Linked DNA regions of Haloactinospora alba. The protein of the gene in region 1 interacts with the protein of each later gene in a pairwise test. Links are inferred from orthologs where the notes say so. Each region holds a gene or a part of one and is shown on either strand. Other genes may lie near its edges.

The links.
Region 2: the proteins of FHX37_RS02085 (region 1) and ctaD interact in binary tests that used the Escherichia coli proteins (3 or more experiments, as listed by UniProt). The link is inferred for Haloactinospora alba from one-to-one orthologs.

Annotation. Positions count from the first base shown.
Region 1 is NZ_VFQC01000001.1:439,976-451,869, reverse strand. The notes cover bases 3,111-5,997. They hold FHX37_RS02085 (pyridoxal phosphate-dependent aminotransferase), read right to left. Parts: upstream 5,199-5,997; coding sequence 4,023-5,198; downstream 3,111-4,022. Other genes in these bases: FHX37_RS02080 (BlaI/MecI/CopY family transcriptional regulator), read right to left, coding at 5,269-5,658; FHX37_RS02090 (class I SAM-dependent methyltransferase), read right to left, coding at 3,356-3,982; FHX37_RS02095 (M16 family metallopeptidase), read right to left, coding at 3,111-3,234. In the rest of the region: FHX37_RS02105 (serine/threonine-protein kinase), read right to left, coding at 1-274; FHX37_RS02100 (M16 family metallopeptidase), read right to left, coding at 501-1,847; more of FHX37_RS02095, read right to left, coding at 1,903-3,110; FHX37_RS02075 (multifunctional oxoglutarate decarboxylase/oxoglutarate dehydrogenase thiamine pyrophosphate-binding subunit/dihydrolipoyllysine-residue succinyltransferase subunit), read left to right, coding at 6,243-9,923; FHX37_RS02070 (DUF6104 family protein), read left to right, coding at 9,927-10,109; FHX37_RS02065 (DUF4097 family beta strand repeat-containing protein), read left to right, coding at 10,294-11,148; FHX37_RS02060 (PadR family transcriptional regulator), read left to right, coding at 11,210-11,894. UniProt on the Escherichia coli protein: Shows aminotransferase activity with methionine and histidine as substrates, and to a lesser extent also with phenylalanine.
Region 2 is NZ_VFQC01000001.1:2,128,529-2,140,534, forward strand. The notes cover bases 5,652-8,650. They hold ctaD (aa3-type cytochrome oxidase subunit I), read right to left. Parts: upstream 7,990-8,650; coding sequence 6,313-7,989; downstream 5,652-6,312. Other genes in these bases: FHX37_RS09580 (cytochrome c oxidase subunit 4), read right to left, coding at 5,872-6,297; ctaC (aa3-type cytochrome oxidase subunit II), read right to left, coding at 7,989-8,650. Also shown: qcrC (cytochrome bc1 complex diheme cytochrome c subunit), read left to right, coding at 1-851; qcrA (cytochrome bc1 complex Rieske iron-sulfur subunit), read left to right, coding at 844-1,989; qcrB (cytochrome bc1 complex cytochrome b subunit), read left to right, coding at 1,993-3,639; FHX37_RS09575 (L,D-transpeptidase), read right to left, coding at 4,350-5,648; more of ctaC, read right to left, coding at 8,651-8,897; FHX37_RS09595 (sulfurtransferase TusA family protein), read left to right, coding at 9,190-9,426; rpsD (30S ribosomal protein S4), read right to left, coding at 9,495-10,106; FHX37_RS09605 (carbohydrate kinase family protein), read right to left, coding at 10,450-11,418; FHX37_RS09610 (HesB/IscA family protein), read right to left, coding at 11,592-11,942. UniProt on the Escherichia coli protein: Cytochrome bo(3) ubiquinol oxidase is the terminal enzyme in the aerobic respiratory chain of E.coli that predominates when cells are grown at high aeration.

The DNA.
Region 1 (11,894 bases):
CCCGCGCCTCGTGGGTCGTGCGCCGCAGCAGCGAGTCGCGTTCCGACGCGCTCATGTCCGGCGGCAGCCGGAGCTCCTTCACCGCGACCTCACGGTCGAGGGTGAGGTCCGTGGCGCGCCACACGATGCCGACACCGCCGCGCGCTACCTCGTCGAGCAGCTCGTAGCGGCCCTTGAGCACACGGTGCCCGCCGCTGCCGCCGGAGGCGCTGGTACGCGTCTCGTCCGGCGGCGCGCTCGGCCGCTCTGCCTCGGAGTTTTCGATGGGGGACACAGCAGTTTCAGCGGATCAGATCACGGGCCACGTCGGCCTCCTGGGCTCTTGCATTCGGGGTCGCGGCGCTCGGGCCGGATCACTCGTTATATCAGTCCTACGGCGCTCCCGTGCCGGCGGCGGTACCTCAGGAGGTCGCGGCCCCGGCGGCGTGTCGCGTGGACCCGGCCGCGGGTCTTTCCCCTCCCGTCCCTGATTTTGCCACCAGCACGGGTTTCAAACAGGTTCAGCCCCAGAGACTATCGGGCTCACGCACGGTCACGGGGCCGATACCGGTATCCCGCAGCGGCTGTTGCAGGTGCTGGGCGTCGCCCACCACGATCACCACGAACTCCTCCGGACGCAGGTACTGCCGGGCGGCTTGCCCCAGGTCGTCGGCGGTGATGCGTTCGAACCCGGCGCGCATCCGGTCCACGTAGTCGTCGGGAAGGTCGTGCACCACCATCTCGACGAGGGCGCTCGCCAGGCTGCGGGCGGTGGAGTAGGTGACCGGCATCCCCACGGTGTTGGACTCGCGTACGGCCTCCAGCTCCGCCGCGGTGACGCCGCCGCTCTGCAGCTTCTCCGTCTCGGCGATGCTGGCGGTGATCGAGTGGGCGGTGGCGTCGCGCTCCACCTGGGTGCTGACCAGGAACACCCCGCTGTCGCGGCGCAGGTCGAACCGGGATCCGGCGCCGTAGGTGTAGCCCAGGTTCTCCCGCAGCTCCAGGTTGAGCCGGGAGGTGAACATCCCGCCGAGGACGTCGCTGATCCCGTCGGCCTTGGGCAGGTCGACCTCCGAGCGGGAGGGGGCGCGGTGCGCCAGCACCAGGGCCGACTGCACCGAGTCGGGCCGGTCGATCAGCAGCACCCGCGGCACCTCGCCGGGGGCCGGTTCCGGCGGGGTCACCGACGCCTCCGGGGCGGACTCGGCGTCGCCGAACACGGTCGTGCCGAGCTTCTCCAGGTCGACGTTGGCGAGGTCGCCCACCACCACGAGGGTCCCGGCGACGTTGGCGATGTTGCGGGAGTGGAAGTCGGCGACCATCTCCGGTGTGACGTCGTTCAGCCGCACCGGTCCGCCGCTGAGCGGGGTGGCGTAGCGGCCGCTGAAGAGCTGCCCGCCGACGGCGCGCGTCGCCAGGGTGGAGGGCATGGAGGCTTCCAGCCAGAACTGCTCCACGAGCTGGTCCCGGCGGCGCAGCACGTCGTCGCGGAGCAGGGCCGGCCTGCGCACCGCCTCGGCGAACAGGGACGTCGCCTCCGAGATTCGGTTGACGGGGGCGTCCACACCGGTGACGAAGCTGTCCCAGGTGACCCGGGATACCCACTCGGCGCCGTGCCGCTCCAGGGCGGGTGCCAGGGAGCTGTTGCCGTGGATGCCGTCCTCCAGCACCTCGCCGGTGAGCGCCGCGACTCCCATCCGGTCCGGGGGTTCCGCGGCGCCGCCGGCCGGCTGGACGAGGCGGACGGCGGCGTACTGCTGTCCGGGAACGTCGATCGCTACCACGTTGCCGTTGCCGACGCGCAGGCGGCGCGGTTTGGGGAACGTGTAGGGCTGGGGCGACCCGAGGTCGGGGCGGGTTTGGAGGATGCTCAAAGCGGCTCTTTCTCCGGCGTGCGCTGGTCTGTACGGGTGGGACTCGGTGTCAGGCGGGGGCGTGCTCCGCGCCGTCGTCCTGGGCGGCCTCCGGGGCGGCGGGCGGGTCGAACCGGACCACGAGCAGGTTCCGCTGCGTCAGCATCCGCCGGGCGCAGTCCTCGACCTCCTCGGTGGTGATGTCGGCCCAGCGCTGGGGCCAGGTGTAGGCGAGCTCGGGGTCGCCGAACAATTGGGTGCAGCTGCCGATGGCGTCGGCGAGGCCGCTGGGGTGGGACAGGGACTGCAGGTGGTCCCGTTCCAGCACGGCGCGGGCGCGCTCCAGCTCCTCCTCGGTGACGCCCTCGACCATGCCGGCGACCTCCTCCAGAATGGCGGTCTCCAGCTCGTCGCCGCTGACGCCCTCGCGGGCGATCATGTTGATCAGCAGGAGGCTGGGCGTGTAGCGGAACGGGAGCACGTCGCCGGCGGCGCCGCCGTCGTCCGTGGCGAGGCCGCGCTCCACCACGAGGCGGCGGTAGAGGCGGCTTCCCTGGCCCTGGCCCAGCACCGCGGCCGCCAGGTTCGCGATGTCGAACCCGCGCTCGCCGTAGGGCGGGATGCGGTAGCCGAGGAACACGGCCGGGGCGGGGACGTTCTCGGTCACGCTGTCGCGGACCGGCCCGCCGATGGGCCCGGAGAGGGAGGCGTCGGGGGCCTGTGCGGGCTCCCGGCGCGCGGGGACGGAACCGAAGTACCGCTCCACCCGGTTGCGCACGTCGTCCGAGTCGAGGTTGCTGACGACGGTGAGGACGAGGTTGTCCGGCCCGTAGTGCCGCTCGTGGAACGACAGGACGTAGTCGAGGTCGGCGGCGTCGAGGTCGGCCATGGAGCCGATGGTGGGATGGTGGTACGGGTGGCCCTCGGGGTAGCCCAGCCGCAGGATGCGTTCCAGGGCGGTGCCGTAGGGGACGTTGTCGTACCGTTGCCGGCGCTCGTTCTTGACGACGTCGCGCTGGTTGTCCAGGACCTCCTGGGTGACGCCCTGGCGCAGGGTCGCCAGCCGGTCGGCCTCCAGCCACAGGGCGAGGTCGAGGGCGTGTTCGGGCACGGTCTCGAAGTAGTTGGTGCGGTCGGTGGAGGTGGAGGCGTTGATGTCCCCACCGAGCCGTTCGACCGCGTCGAAGTGCTCGCCCTTGGCGACGTTCCCGCTGCCCTGGAACATCAGGTGCTCGAACAGGTGGGCGAACCCGGTCCTGCCCGGCACCTCGTAACGGGAACCGACCCCGTACCAGAGGTTGACCGCCGCCACCTGGCCGGTGTCCGCCGGTGCCGTCACCAGGCGGAGCCCGTTGTCCAGGGTGAACTGGCGCACGTTCCCGCTGGCCGTTTTCGTTGTCACCACTTCATGCACCCCTCATGTTCGGCCGTCGTACGGTTGCCGTTCCCGGTGTCTGAGCCTATGTGGTCGGAGGCGCTCACGTGTACGGTTACCGCAATCGGTACCGGGCCGCGCTCGGCCGTCACGGCAGGCGTCGCAGGACGCGCATCGAGCCGACGGCGCGGGTCTCGGTGAACGCTCCCGAGTCCAGTGCCCGCCGGTAGATGGTGTAGGGCGGGCGCCCGCCGTCGGCGGGGTCGGGGAACACGTCGTGGATGGCCAGGGCACCGCCGGGTGCGACGTGGGGGCTCCAGCCGTCGTAGTCGGCCCGGGCGGCCTCGTCGGTGTGGCCGCCGTCGATGAACACCATGCCCAGCGGGGTGTTCCACAGCCGGGCGACGTCGGCGGATCGGCCGATCACGGCCACCACGTGCTCCTCCAGGTCCGCCGCCGCGATGGTGGCGCGGAACTCGCCCAGCGTGTCGAGCCTGCCCGTCTCCGGGTCGGCCATGGCGGGGTCGTGGTACTCCCAGCCGCGCTGGTGCTCCTCGGAACCGCGGTGGTGGTCCACGGTGACGACGGTGCCGCCGGTGCGGCGGGCGGCCGCCCCCAGGTAAACGGTGGACTTCCCGCAGTAGCTGCCGATCTCCAGTACCGGGCCGAGCGCCGCGTGGTCCCGCGCGGTCTCGTGGAGGACGCGCCCCTCCTCGGGAGGCATGAACCCTTTCGCGGCCTCGGCGATGCGTTCCAGGTCGGCTGGCATGGTCATTGGGGTTTTTCCTTCCCGGTCCGGTCCGTTGCCGGGTCCGTCAGCCGGTGTGGTTGGCGAGCCGTTCCACGGCGGCGTCCAGGACCTCGTCGCGTTTGCAGAACGCGAAACGGACCAGGTGGCGCCCCTCGTCGGGGTTGTCGTAGAGGACCTGCGCGGGGACGGCGGCGACGCCGGCGCTGCGGGGGAGCTCGCGGGCGAACTCGATGCCGTCCGTGTAGCCCAGCGGACGGATGTCGGCCATGAGGAAGTAGGTCCCGTGCGGGCGCAGCACCGTGAAACCGGCGGCGCGCAGCCCCTCGGACAGCCGGTCGCGTTTGCTCTCCAGCGCCTCGCGCTGCTGTCGCACCCACCCGGTCTCCTCCCGCAGCGCGTCGGCGACCGCGAGCTGCAGGGCGCCGTTCGCGGTGAACGTGAGGAACTGGTTGACGGTCTGCATCGCGCGGATGAGGGGACGCGGCCCGGTGGCCCACCCGGTCTTCCACGCGGTGACGGAGAACGTCTTCCCGGCGGAGGAGAGGGAGAGGGTGCGCTCGCGCATGCCGGGGAGACTGGCCAGCGGGGTGTGGGCCACGCCGTCGAAGGTGAGGTGTTCGTAGACCTCGTCGGTGAGGGCGATGAGGTCGTTGCGGCGGCACACGTCGGCGATGGTCTCGAGCTCCGCCGGGGTGAGCACGGTGCCGGTGGGGTTGTGCGGGGTGTTGACGATGACCATCCGGGTCCGGGGGCCGACGGCGGCCCGCAGCTCATCCGGGTCGAACGTGAACCGGTTCCCGTCGGCGGGGTCGGGGCGCAGCGCGACGGGGCGCCGGGTGGCGCCCGCCAGTGCGATGGCACCGGCGTAGGAGTCGTACATGGGTTCGAGCAGCACGACCTCGTCGCCGGGTTCCACCAGCCCGAGCACCGCCGAGGCGATCCCGGCGGTGGCGCCCACGGTGACGTAGACCTCCCCGTCGGGGTCGTAGGAGAGCCCGTGCAGGCGCTGCCGTTCCTCGGCCACGGCGCCGCGGAGCTCGCTCCGCCCCGGGCCGGGCGGGTACTGGTTGACGCCCTCCTGGATCCGCCGGGTGGCGCCGTCCAGCAGGGAACGCGGACCGTCGGTGTCCGGGAAGCCCTGCCCGAGGTTGATGGCGCCGTGGTCGGCGGCCAGCTGGCTCATCTCGGCGAAGATCGTCTCGCCGAACCTGCGCATCCTGGTGACAAGCGGTTCCTCCACGGCAGGCAGCATAGGCTGTCGCCGTGTCGCTGTCGCGTGGCGGGTCCGGTCACGCGCGGCGGTGCCGCCGTCAGCGGGACGCTTCGGGGGGATTGCGCGTGCGCCGCGCCCGGACCTCGTGCAGGACCCGGTTGAGTTGGACCACGTCCTCGTCGCTGATGTTCTCCACGAACCGCAGCATGGTCGTTCCCGGGTCGCCGCAGGAGTGGAAGATCTCGTTCATGAGCCGGGCGTTGTGTTCCTCGCGGGACTCACAGGGCCAGTACAGCCAGGCCCGGCCGGCTTTCTCCCGGTTCAGCACCCCTTTGTGGTGCAGGATGTTGGTCACCGTCATGACGGTCGTGTAGGCGACGTTGCGTCCGTAGACCATGGTGTCGCGCACCTCGCGCACGGTGAGAGGGCTGTCCGCCCTCCAGAGCGCGTCCATGATCGCGGATTCGAGCTCACCGAACTCTTTCACCCTCCCCACCTCCGTTCGGACATATTAGGAGGGGGTGCCAGGATGTGGCTGGAAAATGCGCACACCCGCGCAGATCCGTGCCTGGTGGCGGTTCTGGCCGTGCGTTTCACGGGTGCGCGGGGGGCGGATTCCGTCCGTTCGGTCGGCGCACGACGCCGTTTCCGTGGCGGGGGCGGAGCGGCCGGGTTCGGTCCCGTCCGGCGGGCCCCCGCTTCCGCTGGGCGGGACCGACCGTCCTACCCGGCCGCTTGTGGACTGGGACGCCGCGAGGACACGCGCGGTTCCCGTTCCCGTTGCGCCACCGTCGCGAAACGGTCACATCCGGGAGGGAATCGCCGCAGGTCACAGGGGATTTTTTCCGGACATGGCCTTCGTCGTGTGAATGACTGTTAGGTATCTCCCAGTCGGATCGCGGCACGGACTCCCCATAGACGCCCCCGGACAAGTAGCCTGTGCATTGAGAGCGCTGGCCGGGGTGCGTCCGGACGGCCGCAGAGAGCCGTCGCAGCCGGAGCCGCCCCGCGCAGCGACCATCTCGTCAATATCCATTCACAAGCGAGCTGCGGAAGAGGGCGATCTCCGCCGTGTCGTCTGAGGCGTCTCACCCCTTGACAGATTTCGGCCCTAATGAGTGGTTGGTCGAGGAGCTTTACCAAAAGTATCTGAACGACCCGAACTCGGTTGATAAGGCATGGTGGAATTTCTTCGCCGACTACAAGTCCGGCACGACCACCCAGCCCAACGGCGCGACCGGGAAGTCCCCGGCTAGCTCCGCACCCGCGTCCACAGCCACGTCACAAGGCGAGTCGAAACCGAGCCAGCAGTCCGAGAGCCAGAAACAGCCGGCGTCCGGCTCGGACGGCTCCACCTCCTCCGCTGAGGAGGAGACCGAGGAGGCTCTGAAGGTCCACGAGGAGCGGCTGCGCGGCGCGCCCGCCCGGACCGCCTCCAACATGGAGGCCAGCCTGTCACTGCCGACCGCGACGAGTGTCCGCGCGGTCCCGGTGAAGCTGCTCTTCGACAACCGCATCGTCATCAACAACCACCTGAAGCGCGGCCGGGGCGGGAAGGTCTCCTTCACCCACCTCATCGGCTACGCCATGGTGAAGGCGCTGCAGTCGATGCCGGAGATGAACTACTCCTACGTGGAGGTCGACGGTAAACCGGGCATCGCCAAGCCGGAGCACGTGAACTTCGGCCTGGCCATCGACCTGGAGAAGCCCGACGGCTCCCGGCAGCTGGTGGTGCCCAGCATCAAGACCGCCGACCAGATGGACTTCAAGCAGTTCTGGAGCGGCTACGAGGAGCTGGTCCGCAAGGCCCGGAACAACAAGCTGGGCGTCCCCGACTTCCAGGGGACCACGATCAGCCTGACCAACCCGGGCGGTATCGGCACCGTGCACTCGGTGCCGCGGCTGATGCCGGGGCAGGGCACCATCGTGGGTGTCGGCGCGATGGAGTACCCGGCCGAGTTCCAGGGAGCCTCGGACGAGACCCTGAACCGGCTCGCGGTGAGCAAGGTCATGACGCTGACCTCCACCTACGACCACCGCATCATCCAGGGCGCGCAGTCCGGGGAGTTCCTGCGCAGGATCCACAACCTGCTGCTGGGCGAGGAAGGGTTCTACGACGAGATCTTCCGGTCGCTGCGCATCCCGTACGAGCCGGTGCGGTGGGAACAGGACATCTCGGTCAACCACGACTACGAGCTCGACAAGGCGAGCCGGGTCCAGGAGCTGATCCACGCCTACCGGGTGCGCGGCCACCTCATGGCCGAGACCGACCCGCTGGAGTACAAGCAGCGCCGCCACCCGGACCTGGACGTCCTCGAGCACGGCCTGACCCTGTGGGACCTGGAGCGGGAGTTCCCCACCGGCGGCTTCGGCGGCAAGCAGGTCATGAAGCTGCGGGACGTGCTGGGTGTACTGCGCGACACCTACTGCCGCACCGTGGGCATCGAGTACATGCACATCCAGAGCCCGGAGGAGCGGGAGTGGATCCAGGCCCACGTGGAGCGGGAGCACGAGAGCCCCAGACGTGAGGAGCAGCTGCACATCCTGCGGCGGCTGAACAGCGCCGAGGCCTTCGAGACGTTCCTGCAGACGAAGTACGTGGGGCAGAAGCGGTTCTCCCTGGAGGGCGGAGAGTCCCTGATCCCGCTGCTGGACGGCGTCATCACCAAGGCCGCCGAGTCCAACCTGGACGAGGTCGTGCTGGCGATGGCCCACCGCGGGCGGCTGAACGTCCTCGCCAACATCTGCGGCAAGTCCTACGGCCAGATCTTCGGCGAGTTCGAGGGCAACCTGGACCCGCGCAGCGTGCACGGTTCCGGCGACGTCAAGTACCACCTCGGCACCGAGGGCACCTTCGAGACCGCCAACGGGGAGAGGATCGCGATCTCCCTGGCCGCCAACCCCAGCCACCTGGAGACGGTCAACCCGGTGGCCGAGGGCATCGTGCGCGCCAAGCAGGACATCCTGGACAAGGGGCCGCACGGTTTCACCGTGCTGCCGCTGCTGATCCACGGGGACGCCGCGTTCGCCGGCCAGGGTGTGGTCGCCGAGACCCTGAACCTGTCCCAGCTGCGCGGGTACCGCACCGGCGGCACGGTGCACGTCATCGTGAACAACCAGGTCGGGTTCACCACCTCGCCGGCGGACAGCCGGTCGAGCGTCTACGCCACCGACGTGGCGCGGATGGTGCAGGCTCCGATCTTCCACGTGAACGGTGACGACCCGGAGGCCGTGGTGCGGGTGGCCCAGCTCGCCTTCGCCTACCGGCAGGCGTTCAACAAGGACGTCGTCGTCGACATGGTGTGCTACCGGCGGCGCGGCCACAACGAGGCGGACAACCCGCAGTTCACGCAGCCGCTGATGTACAACGTGATCGACGCGAAGCGCTCCACGCGCAAGCTCTACACCGAGGCGCTGATCGGCCGCGGCGACATCACCGTGGAGGAGGCGGAGAACGCGCTGCGGGACTACCAGACGCAGCTGGAGCGCGCCTTCACCGAGACCCGGGAGGCCGGGAAGAAGCCCGCCGAACCCGGCGCGGTGATCAAGCCGGAGGTGTTCGACGAGGAACGCATCGACCACAGCACGGTGGAGACCGCGATCTCCAGCGAGGCCGTGAAGCGGATCGTGGACACGCAGGTCAACCTGCCCGAGGGCTTCACTCTCCACCCGCGGCTGCAGCCCCAGATGCAGCGGCGGCCCCAGATGGTCGAGGACGACAAGATCGACTTCCCGCTGGGGGAGACACTCGCGTTCGGTTCGCTGCTCATGGAGGAGCACCCCGTGCGGCTGGTCGGCCAGGACAGCCGCCGCGGCACCTTCGGACAGCGCCACGCGGCCCTCGTCGACCGGAACACCGGCGAGGTGCACATCCCGCTGAAACAGTTCGACCAGGGAACGTCCAAGTTCTACACGCACGACTCGCTGCTGAGCGAGTTCGCGGCGTTGGGCTTCGAGTACGGCTACTCCACGGAGCGCCCGGACGCCCTGGTGGCGTGGGAGGCCCAGTACGGCGACTTCGTCAACGGGGCGCAGAACGTCATCGACGAGTACATCAGCGCCAGTGAGCAGAAGTGGGGGCAGCGTTCCAACGTCACCATGCTGCTGCCGCACGGCTACGAGGGCCAGGGCCCGGACCACTCCTCGGCGCGCATCGAGCGGTTCCTCCAGCTGTGCGCCCAGGAGAACATGACGGTCGCCCAACCGACGACGCCGGCGAACTACTTCCACCTGCTGCGGTGGCAGGCGAAGTCGCCGTACCGCCGCCCGCTGGTGGTGTTCACGCCGAAGATGCTGCTGCGGCTGAAGACGGCCACGTCGGCAGTGTCGGAGTTCACCTCCGGGGCGTTCCAGCCGCTCATCCCGGACGAGGCGGGGCTGGAGCCGAAGGACGTCCGCCGGGTGGTGCTGTGCTCGGGCAAGGTGTACTACGACCTGGAGACCGCGCGCCGGAACACCGGTGACACCCAGACCGCCATCATCCGGGTGGAGCGGCTCTACCCGCTGCCGGTCGAGGAGATCCGCCAGCAACTGGCGGCGTACCCCAACGCCGGCGAGGTGCTGTGGGTGCAGGACGAGCCGGCGAACCAGGGGCCGTGGCCGTTCGTGGCCCTGGTCTTCTCCGAGCAGCTGGACCAGCCGTTCACCCGGGTCTCCCGGCCGGCGGGCTCCGCTCCGGCCGCCGGGTCGGGCAAGCGGCACGAGACCGAGCAGCAGGCGCTCATCAACACCGTCTTCCCCCCGGCGGAGTAGGTCATGTACTACACGGACCGCGGTCTGGAGGAACTGGAGAACCGCCGCGGCGAGGAGCAGGTGTCGCTGTCCTGGCTCGCCGACCAGCTGCGCGTGTTCACCGACCTCAATCCGGAGTTCGAGACCGCCGTCGACCGGTTGGCCACGTGGCTGGCCCGGCTGGACGACGAGGACGAGGAGGAGTGACCCGGTGGGGAGGGCGCGCCCTCCCCACCGGAGCGTTTCCGGGTGGTGGCGGCCGCGGGCCGCCACCACCCTTTCGTGTGCGCCCCCGCCCGGCCACCCCAACGAACCTCACGACATATCTTGAAAACCGGCGGCTCGCGACATATCGTGTTTGTTGTCAGCAGGTCGTGTCGAAGGGACTGCGATGGCGCGTTGGACCATCGACCAGCCGGCGACCCGGACGCTCGACGGCATCGTCGCGCTGCGCGTCCGGATCATCGGCGGTCATGTCAACATCCTGCCCACGGATGACCCGGTGACCTTCGAGGTCTCCGACATCACCGGGGAGCCGATCCTCGCCACCCACGAGGCCGGCATCCTCACCATCACCTACGAGGACCTCACCGGGAGCGGTTTCCTGGAGCGGCTGCGCCCGGCGCAGCTGTCCGGGTACAAGGGGGTGCAGCGCCGCTCCGCCACGGTCAACGTGCGGGTACCGCCCGACTGCCCCGTGGAGGTCACCACACTGTCGGCGCCGGTCGTCGCCGCGGGGTTGACCGCCAAGACCCACCTACGCACCGCATCCGGGGACATCACCCTGGACAACATCAACGGTGAGGTGGAGGCCAACACCGTCTCCGGCAGCTTCGCCGGCCGGGACCTGCACGGCATCCTGCGGTTCAACAGCGTGAGCGGCCAGGCCGCGGTGGCGGGCGGCAGGCTGGCGGAGATGTCCGGGAAGACCGCCTCGGGGCAGTTCCTGGCCGATGTCGACCTCGCCGCCTCCTCCCGGGTGCGGCTCGCGTCGGTGTCCGGCGAGGTGGCCCTGCGCGTTCCCGCCGACACCTCGGCCGGTGTCGAACTGCGGTCGGCCACCGGCAACGTGCAGTCCGCGTTCGGTCTGGACCGCAGCTCCCCGCCCGGGCGCACCAACCTCAGTGGGAAAATCGGCGACGGTATCGACCCCTCGAACATCAGCGTGACCACCGTCTCCGGCGCGGTTTCCCTGCTACGCCGCGCCGCCGACGCGCCGGCCGCCATACCCACGGGTCGCGAGTGAAGGGAGGAAGCGGCGCCGTTCTCCCCGCGGCCACGGCCCGGGGGCCAGCGTCGCGACACCGATGAGTACGATCTTCGGCCACGGCCGCCTGCGGCTGTACCTGTTGAAGCTCCTGGACGAGAGCCCGCGCCACGGTTACGAGATCATCAGCCTGCTCCGGGACCGTTTCCTGGGGGTGTACTCCCCCTCACCGGGAACGATCTACCCGCGGCTGGCCCGGCTGGAGGAGGAGGGGCTGGTCACCCACGAGGAGGTGAACGGGCGCAAGGTGTACCGTCTCACCGACCAGGGACGCGCGGAGCTGGACCGCCGCAGCTCCGACCTGGAGGACCTGGAACGCGAGATCAGCGACTCGGTGCGCGACGTCGCCCACGCGGTCAAGGAGGACGTCCGCGACACCATCAGCTCCCTGCGGGAGGAACTCAAGGGCGCCACGGGTTCCGGGCGCCGCTCCGCGGAGGACGCGGACGAGGACACCGCCGCCGCGGGTTCCGACCGGGAAGGAGCCGGCAGCGGCTCCGGCAGGGGCGGCTCCTGGTGGGGCCGGGACTGGACCGGGTTCGCCGGCGGGTTCGGCTCCTGGGGGCGCTGGACCAGGCGGGAGTCCTCCGGTAACCGCCCCGACCTCGAACAGACCCTGCAGGACTTCTCGGACCGCGTCCGCGACGTCGCCCGGGAGGCCGGACAGTTCAGCGAGTCCGCGACGCAGAACCTGCGCCGGGTGCTGGACGACACCATCGACGTGA
Region 2 (12,006 bases), 1.7 Mb from region 1 along the record:
TCGCGTTCTTCGGGGCGGGCTACGCCTTCCTGGCCCCCGACCCGGGAACCGCGGAAGCGCAGACTCTTGCCGCGGAAAGCACGAGCGACGACCGGGAACAGCCCGACGTCGCCAGGGGCAAGGAGATCTACAACAAGAGCTGTGCGAGCTGCCACGGAACCGACTTCTCCGGTACCGACGACGCCCCTGCGCTCACCGATGTTGGCGGCGCCGCGATCGACTTCCAGGTAAGCACCGGGCGTATGCCCTCGACCGACCCCGACACGCAGATGCCGCGCAAGGCCCCGGTGTTCTCCCAGGAAGAGATCAACGACCTGATCGCCTACTACAAGCAGGAAGGCGGCAGCGGGCCGGAGGTACCCCAGGGGGTTCCCGGCAGTGCTCCCCAACGCGCCGACTTCTCCGACGAGGAGGAGTACGAGGCCGCCAAGGAGGAGTACGACGAGGCCAAGGAGAGCTACGTCTCCGGTGCGGAGGACACCGAGTCGGGGATGAAGCTGTACCTGACCAACTGCGCGCACTGCCACAGCTGGTCGGGTGGCGGCGGTGCCCTCACCGGCGGCAACTACGCGCCGGAGATCCACGAGGCCTCGCCGCGCCAGCTCTACGAGGCGATGATCACTGGCCCCAGCCAAATGCCCGTGTTCAACGACGCGAGTATCACACCGGATGAGAAACAGGATCTGATCGCCTATGTGAAGGAGCTGCAGGCCGAGCCGGACGCGGGTGGTGTCTTCGCCCTGAACCGGGTCGGTCAGGTCGCCGAGGGCTTCATCGGCTGGACCGTCGGCCTCAGCCTGATCGTGGCGTGCGCGATCTGGATCACCGCGAAGCAGCGAGCCCATGACTGATAACAACACCAACCACGACAATGGAGGTGCCGAGGACCGCGACCGGGTCATCGGCACCCCGTCGTCCGCTGATGACGACGCGATCATCGCCGCCGAGGAGGATCAGCACCCCGAGCACGAGGGGGCGTATCCGGCCGAGGAGACGCAGAAGCACTCGGAGGAGGTGCAGCGTCGCGGCGAGAAGGTGGCCGCACTGTGGTTCGTCCTCGCGTTCCTCGCCGGGATCGGATTCTTCGTGGCTTATTTCGCCTTCCCGCCGAACGCGGAGGGGGAACCGGCCATCGCCAACCCCCAGACCGGCCAGTACTCCAACATGGCGTTGGGGGGGACTCTCACCGTCGCACTGTTCGCGATCGGGGCCGGCATGACCGTGTGGGCACGCAAGGTCATGCCGCACTACGAGGTCTCCTCACCGTACGACGAGCTTCCCTCGCCCGCCGAGGAGAAGAGTTCGTTCGGTGACTTCTTCATGAAGGGCGCGAACGAGAGCGGACTGACCAAGCGCCCCCTCATGCGCCGTACGATGCTGGCCGCGATGCTGCCGTTGGGGCTGGCGCCCCTGGTGCTGCTTCGGGACACCGGCCCGCTTCCCGGCGACAAGCTCAAACACACCATGTGGCGGAAGGGCATGCGCATGGTCGTGGAGGGCGGCACCGGAGAGGGCGACGACCAGTGGATCCGGGCCGAGGACCTGGCGAACGAGCCCGGCGGGATGATCACCGCCCTGCCCTACGCCGAACCCACCGAGGAGCACCCGGAGGGCCTGAGCCTGGACGAGAAGGCGAAGGCCGTGGTCCTGCTGATCCGGATGCCCCAGGACTCCTGGGGCGAACGGATGAAGGAGGAGAACGGCAAACGACTCGACTGGACCCAGGACGGGATCGTCGCCTACTCCAAGATCTGCACCCATGTGGGCTGTCCCGCCGCGCTGTACGAGCGGGATACCCACCGGATTCTGTGCCCGTGCCACCAGTCGACGTTCGATGCCGCCAACGCCGCCGAGGTCGTTTTCGGACCAGCGCACCGCCCTCTACCCCAGCTACCGCTCTCGGTGGATGACGAGGGATACCTGGTCGCCGACGGTGACTTCGACACTGCGGTCGGACCGACCTTCTGGGACGCGGAGAGGGGTGAGTAGCCGGTGAGTACGAGCTCCCAGCCGCCCAAAGGGCTGCGCAATGTCGGTAACTACATCGACGACCGGTTCCATTTGGCGAAGCTCGGGGAGAAGAACCTGCGCAAGGTCTTCCCGAACCACTGGTCGTTCATGCTGGGCGAGATCGCGCTGTACTCGTTCATCATCCTGCTCGTCACCGGGGTCTTTCTGACCCTGTGGTTCAACCCGAGCATGTCGGAGACCGTCTACGAGGGCTCCTACGAGCGCATGCACGGCGTCCACATGAGCGAGGCCTACGCCTCGACGCTCTACATCGACTTCGATGTACGCGGCGGGTTCCTCATGCGGCAGATCCACCACTGGGCGGCGCTGATCTTCGTCGCAGCCCTGGTGACACACATGCTCCGGGTCTTCTTCACCGGCGCGTTCCGCAAGCCCCGCGAGATCAACTGGATCATCGGCGTCGTGATCTTCATGCTCGCCATCGTGGAGGGACTCTTCGGTTACTCGCTTCCCGACGACCTCCCGTCCGGCATGGGTGTGCGGATCCTGCAGGGTGTGATCCTGGCGATCCCGGTCATCGGCACCTACGTGATGATGTTCCTCTTCGGGGGGCAGTTCCCGGGCGAGGACATCATCCCGCGGCTGTACATGCTGCACATCCTGCTCATCCCGGGGATCCTGCTGGCGCTGATCGTCGCCCACATATTCATCCTGTGGCACCAGAAGCACACCCAGTATCCGGGGCAGGGGCGAACGGAGAAGAAAGTCGTCGGGACACCGATGTTCCCCGGCTTCGCCATCAAGGCCGGAGGATTCTTCTTCTTCGTGTTCGCCATTGTCACCGGTCTCAGCGCGTTCGTGCAGATCAACCCGATCCACCTGTTCGGGCCGTTCACCCCGACATCCATCACATCGGGCCTGCAGCCCGACTGGTACATGGGCTTCATGGAGGGGTCGCTCCGGATCTTCCCGAACTGGTTCGACTTCAGCATCGCCGGGTACGCGGTACCGACCGGTGTCCTGGTCCCGGGGCTCGTCATCCCCGGCGCCATCTTCGGCGCTCTGCTGCTGTGGCCGTTCGTGGAGCAGTGGATCAGCGGCGACAAGCGTCACCACAACGTGGCCGACCGCCCGCGCAACGCCCCGGTCCGCACGGGCCTCGGCGTGGCCGGCATGGTCTTCTACGGCCTGCTGTGGTTGGCGGGCGCCAACGACGTGCTCGCCGAGACGTTCTCCATCAGCCTGTACGCGACGACGTGGTTCTTCCGGATCTTCGTCATCGCGGGGCCGATCATCGGGTTCATCGTCACGAAACGCATCTGTCTGGGGCTGCAGCTCCGGGACCGTGAGACTCTGGAGCACGGTTACGAGAGCGGCAACATCCAGCAGCTCCCCAGCGGGGAGTTCGTCGAGGTGCACCGGGAGTCCTCCGCGGACACGGTCAGCGTGCTGCAGAGCAAGAAGGAGGCACCCGCCCCGGCTCCCACGGTGGACGAGAACGGTGTCGAGTCCCCGGCCGCCCGCGGCCTCAAGGGACGGCTCCGTCGTGCGCTGGCCCACTGGTACACGAAGGACAACGTTTCCTTCGAGGGAGTCGAGCCGCACAGCGCCCACCACGGCCACGGCGAAGGGGGCTCCTCGGAGGAGGAGACCGCAGCCAGCCACTGACACGGCGCTCGGCACTCGGCCCGGCCCTCCGGTTCGCGCGGAACACCTCCGCACGGCACCGGGCGGCCGGGCCTTACTGTGTCTCCCCCGAGCCCCGGGCGAACCCTCCCGGGACCAGCCGGTGGGCCCCACGGCCACGCGCGCCGACTCCGTGACGGGCCACAGCCCCGACTGTCGTCCGACCCCCTCACACCATCGGCCACTGTGTCCCCATCTCCTCTCCGTGCCACTGATGGGCGCACACGGGAATCGGAGTCCGGCCCCGGAGCCGGACGGGTGCGCCCCACCGGCAGCCGGCGGGCAGAACACGCCGATCATCCGAGAGGAACGGTGGCACGCGGTGCGTCCGCGGAGGCCCGCTCGGGTCTTCCCGCCGCCCGGCCGGGGCACGGGGCTGTCCCGGACGTGTCAGGCGGAGCCGGCGGGGTGTGGGGGTCGCGCGCCGTCGGCGCTGCGGGAAGCCGTCGCAGCTGCCTGGAAGGCCCCGGCAGCGTCCGCCGCCCCGCGGTGGGGACGCTGCCGGGCTTCGGGGGAACGGCCGGGAGAACCCTGCCGGCGCGCCCGGATGGACGCGCCGGCAGGGCGGGAGCGGGGAAGGCCGCGAGCCGGGAGGGGCTCCGCGGCCGCTCGTGGGGGTCACCCGGCCGGAGGAGGGAATTCTCCGGTGTCGCTGTCGGGGGCTCTTCGCGGGAACGGGATTCCCGGACCCGCTACTCGTCGGTGGTGTGCACCGAGCCGGGGGTCCCCTCCTCGTCGGTCCTGTCGGGCTCGCCCGTCGCGCTGTTCTCCAGCCACTGGTCCCACGAGCGCTGCCAGTAGCCCCAGCCGTTGTCCACCTCGAGCTCGCGGTCGGTCCCCTCCACAACGAGCGGGTCACCCTGGTAGCTGTTCTCGTAGAACCACTTGGCGTCCTCGGTGGACATGTTGGGGCAGCCGTGGCTCGTGTTCTCCTCGCCCAGTGCCGCGCTGTTCCACGGGGCCGCGTGGGTGAACTCGCCACTGTTGGAGAAGCGCACCGCGTACTCCACGTCGAGCTTGTAGCCCTCGGGACTGTCGACGGGGACCCCGGTCGTGGAGGAGTCCATCGTCAGCTCACGGCGTTTGTTCATCGTCAGGTGCGTACCGCTGGTGGTGGTGTACTTCTCCACGTTGGCCTTGCCGATGCTGACCGGGAACTTCTGGATCTGCTCACCGTCGCGCTCCACCGTCATCTGGTGGGAGTCGCTGTCGATGGTGCTGACCTGCTTCCGCCCCACCTCGAAGTTGAGCCGGTGGTTCTCGATGCCGTGGACCCCCTCGCTGGCCTCGGTCCCGGCCAGGTGCATGTCCACGGTCACCTCCGTTCCGGAGGGCCAGTACTCCTTGGGCCGGAACACGGCCATGTCATCGCCGAACCAGTTCCAGGCACCCTGGGTCGGCTCGTCAGCGGACACCTCGATGGAGTTCTCCACCTGCTTCTTGTTCTCCACCGGAAGGTCGAAGTTGACGATGACCGGCATTCCCACACCCACGGTCTCGCCGCTGGTCGGGAAGTTGGACACCAGCTCCAGCCGCTGCCCCTGGGGCGCCGGCACGGTGCTGAACTCGCTGACGGCCTCGCTCTCCTCACCGTCCTCGTTCTCGGCGGTGGCGGTCACCGTGACGTCCGCACCGGGCTTCAGGTTCCACTCGCTGACCCACTCGGTCTTGTCGTCGTTCAGCTGCCCGGTGACCTCGTCGACGGCGGAGTCGGACCCGTCCCCGGTGTCGGCTCCGCCGCTCTGCTCCACCTGTACGTCGGTGATGCTTCCCCCGTCCGCCTGGACCGTGACGGGGACGTCGGGACGGACTTCGGAACCACCGTCCTCAGGAAGGACCTTGACCGTGACCGGGTCGCTTCCCCCCTCCGCGCCCGCGGTGTCAGCACCTTCGGAACCGGAACCGGAGCATGCGGCGGTGAGGCCGAGGGCTAACACCGCCAGCCCCGCACCCGCACGGCGGTGCGCCGTTGGGAATGCGCTGTCCTTCACGCCTGGTCCTCCAGCATCCAGCTCGACCCACGTTGCTCTACACCCGCTGGGACGCGCCCCGAATCGGGACAGTTCCTGACAAACCAGCGGCACGTTCGCGGGCTACAACAACAAGCATTATTGGGGGAAAGCCCGCACCAAAAGAATACCCCGGTTCCCTTCCGGATGGCTCACGGGCCGGAAGGGAACCGGGGTAGGGCGAAGGTCAGCCGCGGCGTGCGGCCTAGTGCTCGAACTCGTGGCGGTAGTACTCGAAGACCCAGCCGATGACGGTCAGCATCAGTGCGAAACCGCCGATGAACACCATCCACCAGCCGATCGCCACCCCGACGGCGGTGAACGCGACCGCCATGGCGACGAACAGCGGCCACCAGCTGTGCGGGCTGAAGAAGCCGTAGTCTCCGGCGTTCTCGGCGATCTCCCCGTCGAGTCGCTCCTCTGGCGGAGGACCGTGGTGGTGTTCGCTACGGCGTGCCGACTGCCAGATCCAGAAACCGACCATCCACCCGAAGGCGATCGCGACGATCAGCGCGACCGTCCCGGTCCATTCGACGCTTCCTTCGGAGACCCACGCCCAGTAGGCGTACAGTGCCGCGACCAGACCGAAGAAGGTCGAGACACCCATAAACATGTATGCCTGCATCTTCATGCTCGGACTCGCCTCCTAGGTCGCGCTCGACGGTTCCGGCGCCGCGCCGGGAGCCGCAGCGTGCGGATGGTGCAGGTCGAACGCGGGGCGTTCGGAACGGATACGCGGCAGCGAGGTGAAGTTGTGCCGCGGTGGCGGGCACGACGTCGCCCACTCCAGCGAGCACCCGTACTCCCACGGGTCGTCCACGGTGACCTTGGCCGCGTTCTTGTGGGTGATCCACATGTTCCAGAAGAACACCAGGGTGGAAGCGCCCAGGACGAACGCGCTGATCGAGGAGATCATGTTCAGCGTGGTGAAACCGTCGGCGGGGTGGTAGTCGGCGTACCGCCGCGGGAAGCCCTCAGCGCCCAGCCAGTGCTGCACCAGGAACGTGCCGTGGAACCCGAAGAAGAGCAGCCAGAAGTGGATCTTGCCCAGCGTCTCGTTCAGTAGCTTCCCGGTGAACTTGGGCCACCAGAAGTAGAACCCGGCGAACATCGCGAAGACCACGGTGCCGAACACGACGTAGTGGAAGTGGGCCACGACGAAGTAGCTGTCGGTGACGTGGAAGTCGATGGGCGGGGAGGCCAGCAGCACACCGGTGAGTCCACCGAACAGGAACGTCACCAGGAAGCCGACGACGAACAGCATGGGGGTGCTGAACACCAGCTGGCCGCGCCACATCGTGCCGATCCAGTTGAAGAACTTCACACCGGTGGGAACGGCGATGAGGAAGCTCATGAAGGAGAAGAACGGCAGCAGCACGGCCCCGGTCGGGAACATGTGGTGCGCCCACACCGTGACGGAGAGTCCGGTGATCGCGATGGTCGCTCCCACCAGGCTCTTGTAGCCGAAGATCGGTTTGCGGCTGAACACCGGGAGGATCTCGGTGACGATGCCGAAGAACGGCAACGCGATGATGTACACCTCGGGGTGCCCGAAGAACCAGAACAGGTGCTGCCAGAGGATGGCGCCGCCGTGTTCCGCGTCGTAGACGTGGGTGCCGATCATCCGGTCCGCTCCCAGCGCCACCAGGGCGGCTGTCAGCACGGGGAACGCGATCAGCACGAGCACGCTGGTCAGCAGCGTGTTCCACGAGAAGATCGACATCCTGAACATCGTCATCCCGGGCGCGCGCATGACCAGCCCGGTGGTGATGAAGTTGACCGCGGCGAGGATCGTTCCCAGACCGCTGACCACCAGTCCCAGGATCCACAGGTCGCCTCCGATGCCCGGCGACCGGACCGCGTCCGAGAGCGGGGTGTAGGCGAACCAGCCGAAGCTGGCGGCGCCACCGGGGGTGAGGAATCCGCCGACGACGATCAGGCCGCCGAACAGGAACAGGTAGTAGCCGAAGATGTTCATCCGGGGGAACGCCACGTCCGGAGCACCGATGTGCAACGGCATGATGATGTTGGCGAACCCGACGAACAGCGGTGTGGCGAACAACAGCAGCATGATGGTGCCGTGCATGGTGAACAGCTGGTTGAACTGTTCGTTGGTCACCACCTGCAGGCCCGGCCACAGCAGCTCGGCGCGGATCAGCAGCGCCAGCAGACCGGCGAAGACGAAGAACCCGAACGAGGTGATCAGGTACATGTACCCGATCGTCTTGTGGTCGGTCGACGTCAGCCAGTCGACGATGATCGACCCTTTACGGGTGGTCGTGGGTGCGGGAGTCGCAACGCTGGACGGAGTCACTGTCGTCATCAGTCGCCAGCCTCCTCGGCCTCGTCGCGGGTAGCCGCAGCGTCCGCTTCCTCATCCTGCTGCTCGGTCGGGGTCTCCTGCTGTTCGGAGCCGTTCTGGGCCTGAGCCTCCTGCTCCTCGACCCACGCGTCGTACTCCTCGGAGTCCACGACCTTGACGTCGAACAGCATCTCACTGTGGTCGACGCCGCAGAGCTCTGCGCAGCGGCCACGGTAGACACCCTCAGTGCCCTCGTTGATCTTCACCTGGAACTCGTTGTCCTTGCCCGGGATCACGTCCATCTTGAACGCGAACTCGGGTACCCAGAACGAGTGGATGACGTCCGGTGAGGTCAGGTCGAAGTGCACGACCTCTCCCTCGGGGAGAACGAGGGTCGGCAGGTCGTCGGGGGTTCCCACGGTGGAGAACCGGGTCTCCGGCTCGGCACCGTCACCTGCCTCGCTCTTGGGCTCGTCCAGGTAGTTGAACTGCCAGCTCCACTGGAAAGCGACCACCTCGACGTTGACGTCGGCTGGTTCGTCGGTCTCCAGCAGGTAGGTCTGGTCGCGCGCGGTGAAGTAGAAAAGGACAGAAATGATAACGATCGGCAGCACGGTGTAGAGCGCCTCGATGGGCATGTTGTAGCGCACCTGCGGCGGCAGCTGCTCGGAGCGCTTGCGGTGGAAGATGACCGACCAGATGGTCAGCCCCCACACCAGGATGCCGACCGCGAACGCCGCCACCCACGAGCCCTGCCAGAGCGTGAGCACGCGCTCTGCCTGCTCAGTGATCGGCTCCGGCACGCCCAGCCGGGTGAACTCGTTCGAGGCGCAGCCGGTCGCGGCCATGCCCAACGCGGCCAACGCTACGCCGCGCGGTGCCCATCGGCGCAGCGCGGGGCGCCGATTCCTAAGGCGGGTCGGACTCACGGATTGCCTTCCCAGCGATGATGCCCGCGTCCAACGCGGGCGGTCGTGTATCCCAAGCTCGTCAAGGGGCAACATATCGCGACTCACCCGCCGTGCTGCTCACGGACATGCGTAAACCAGCGTGTTACTCGGCGCACGGCGGCTGGCACTCGCGTTTCTGCCACCCCGGCCCGCCTGTAGAGACGGGCTAAGGCGAGAGTACCGCTGCCTTCACGTCCTCTTTAACCGGGTACCGGTTAGCCACCAGGACGGGTAGGGATCGGGGGTGAACCGAACCCACGAGGAGGAGCCCGTGTCCGACCAGCCGCTGGTAACGATCGAAGCGATCGGACGGAAATGCCCCGTTCCCGTCATCATGCTCGCCGAGAGGATCCGCGAGGTCCCCATCGGCTCGCTCGTCGCCGTTACCGCCGACGATCCGGCGGCCAGGACCGACATTCCTTCCTGGTGCCGGATGAAGATGCAGGAGTTCGTCGCCGAACACCCGCTGGACCATGGTAGCGCCTTTCACGTCCGGCGCATGTACTGAGTCCGGGACAACAACGGGACCGCGCACCCGGCGGGTGCGCGGTCCCGTGTATCCGGGCTGTCCGGTTGTTACCGCGCGTAGTACTCGACGACGAGCTGCTCGTCGAAGGGAATCGGCACCTGCTCGCGCGACGGGCGGTCGACGACCGCCACCCGCAGGTCCGAGTGGCTCACGGCGAGGTAGCCCGCAGTGCGCTCGTCAGCGTGCACACCCTCGGCAGCCTCGACGAACGGGACCAGCTTCTTGGACTTCTCCCGAACGCTGACGATCTGCCCCGGCTTGACCTGGAACGAGGGAATGTCCACTTTCTGGCCGTCCACGGTGATGTGACCGTGGTTCACGTACTGCCGGGCCGCGTAGATCGAGGGAGCCAGCCCCGAGCGCAGCACGACCGACACGAGCCGCATTTCCAGCTCGGCGATCATCTCCTCGCCGGTACGGCCGGAACGCTTGCGGGCGCTCTCGTACACCCGGGCGAGCTGCTTCTCCGACAGGTCGTAGTACCAGCGCAGCTTCTGCTTCTCTGCCTGGCGCACCGCGTAGTCGCTGCTCGAGCGACGAACCCGGCGGCCGTGCTCGCCCGGCGGGTAGGGCCGCTTCTCGAAGTAGCTGACCGCCTTACGGGTCAGCGGGGTACCGGCGCGCCGGGACAACCGCACCTTAGGTCCGGTGTAGCGCATTCACGTCCTCCGTCTGTTTTCATCAAGAGAGTCCGAGGTAAGGCTCGCCTAGGTCTCGGAGGTGCCACACAGCAACCCGGTCGCGTCCGTCCCACGGACACGACCGCTCCCGTACCGCCACAGAGACCCCCACCGTGGCGGCGTTGGCGTATCTGAACCCGGCGCGCATCTCAGCGCGCCGGGGCGGGATCACGCCGCTGGCACCGCGGGCGTGTAACACCGCCGGGTGCCGCGGCGCGTGGGTCGCGCTCCCACTGTACGCGTTCTCCACGGGTGGCCCGAACACACGTGTGCCCGTCGGGAACACTCCCGACGGGCACGACACGGGTAGCTCAACCCGGTGTCACAGGAAGGCCTCGGCCTCGCGAGCGCTCTCCTCGCCGTAGGAGTCGGTGAGCTTCCTGAGCAGGCTCTCCTTCGTCAGCGTGTACTCCTGGGGCCCATCGGCCTCCAGGCAGTGCACGGCGGTGGCGTTCCCCACCTGGGCGGAGCGCTCCAGGCTGAGGCCCCATCCCAGGGCGGTGAGGAAACCGGCCCGGAAGGCGTCTCCCACACCGGTGGGCTCGCCGATGGAGGTCACCGCGGCGGAGGGAACGTGCACCGGCGGCTCACCCTTGCGCGCGATCTCGACGCCCTTGGCGCCGAGCGTGGTGATCCGCATACCGACCCGGTCCAGGATCTCCTCTTCGCTCCACCCGCTCTTCTGCTCGGCGAGCGCCTTCTCGTACTCGTTGGTGAACAGGTAGGTGGCGCCCTCGATGAGCTGGCGGACGTCCGGCCCTTCCAGCAGGGCCAGCTGTTGGGAGGGGTCGGCGGCGAAGGGGATACCGCGCTCCCGGCACTCCTTACTGTGCTGCACCATCGCCTTGGGGTCGTTGGCGCCGATCAGGACCAGCTCGATCCCGTGCTGCGCGGTCAGTGACGCGAGCTCGATGTCACTGGCCTCGGCCATGGCACCGGGGTAGAACGAGGCGATCTGGTTCTGGTCGAGGTCGGTCGTGCAGACGAAGCGAGCGGTGTGCTTCCTCTCGGAGATCCGCACGCCGGAGGCGTCCACTCCATGGCTTTCCAGGTAGGACTTGTACCCGTCGAAGTCGGCACCGGCCCCGCCCACGAGGAGGGGACGCGCACCCAGCCGTGCCATGGCGAAGGAGATGTTAGGCGCAACCCCACCGCGCCGGACGTCCAACTCGTCCACCAGGAACGACAGGGAGATCTGCTCGAGCTGGTCAGCGATGATCTGCTCGGAGAACCGCCCGCCGAAGGACATCAGGTGATCGGTAGCGATAGATCCGGTTACAGCGATGCGCACTCTGTAGGGCTCCTTGTATCGGGGAGACAAGACAAGCCCCAAGAGTACCCAGCGTCCTTCGCCGGCTCCGGAAGGCCCCCTCGAATTCCCTATGTTCCTGACCCTGCGCATCCGGGCGAACACAGCACCGGCCCGTGCGACACGCACTCGCACGGGCCGGTGCTCGGGGCTCCTCAGTTGAAGGAGTCGCCGCAGGCGCAGGAGCCGGTCGCGTTGGGGTTGTCGATGGTGAAGCCCTGCTTCTCGATGGTGTCGACGAAGTCGATCGTGGCACCGATCAGGTAGGGCGCGCTCATCCGGTCGGTAACGACCTCGACGCCACCGAAATCGGCCACCACGTCGCCGTCGAGCTCACGCTCGTCGAAGAAGAGCTGGTACCGCAGTCCCGAGCAGCCGCCCGGCTGGACAGCGACACGAAGACGAAGATCGTCCCTGCCCTCCTGGTCGAGCAGACCCTTGATCTTGCTCGAAGCCTCGTCAGTCAGGATGACCCCTTGCGCGGTGGCCTCGCTCTGAACCGTCATCTGCTAGTTCCTCCAAAACAGGCGTGGCGGCCGCCACGGCGACCTGGTTGCTCCTCGGCCGCCT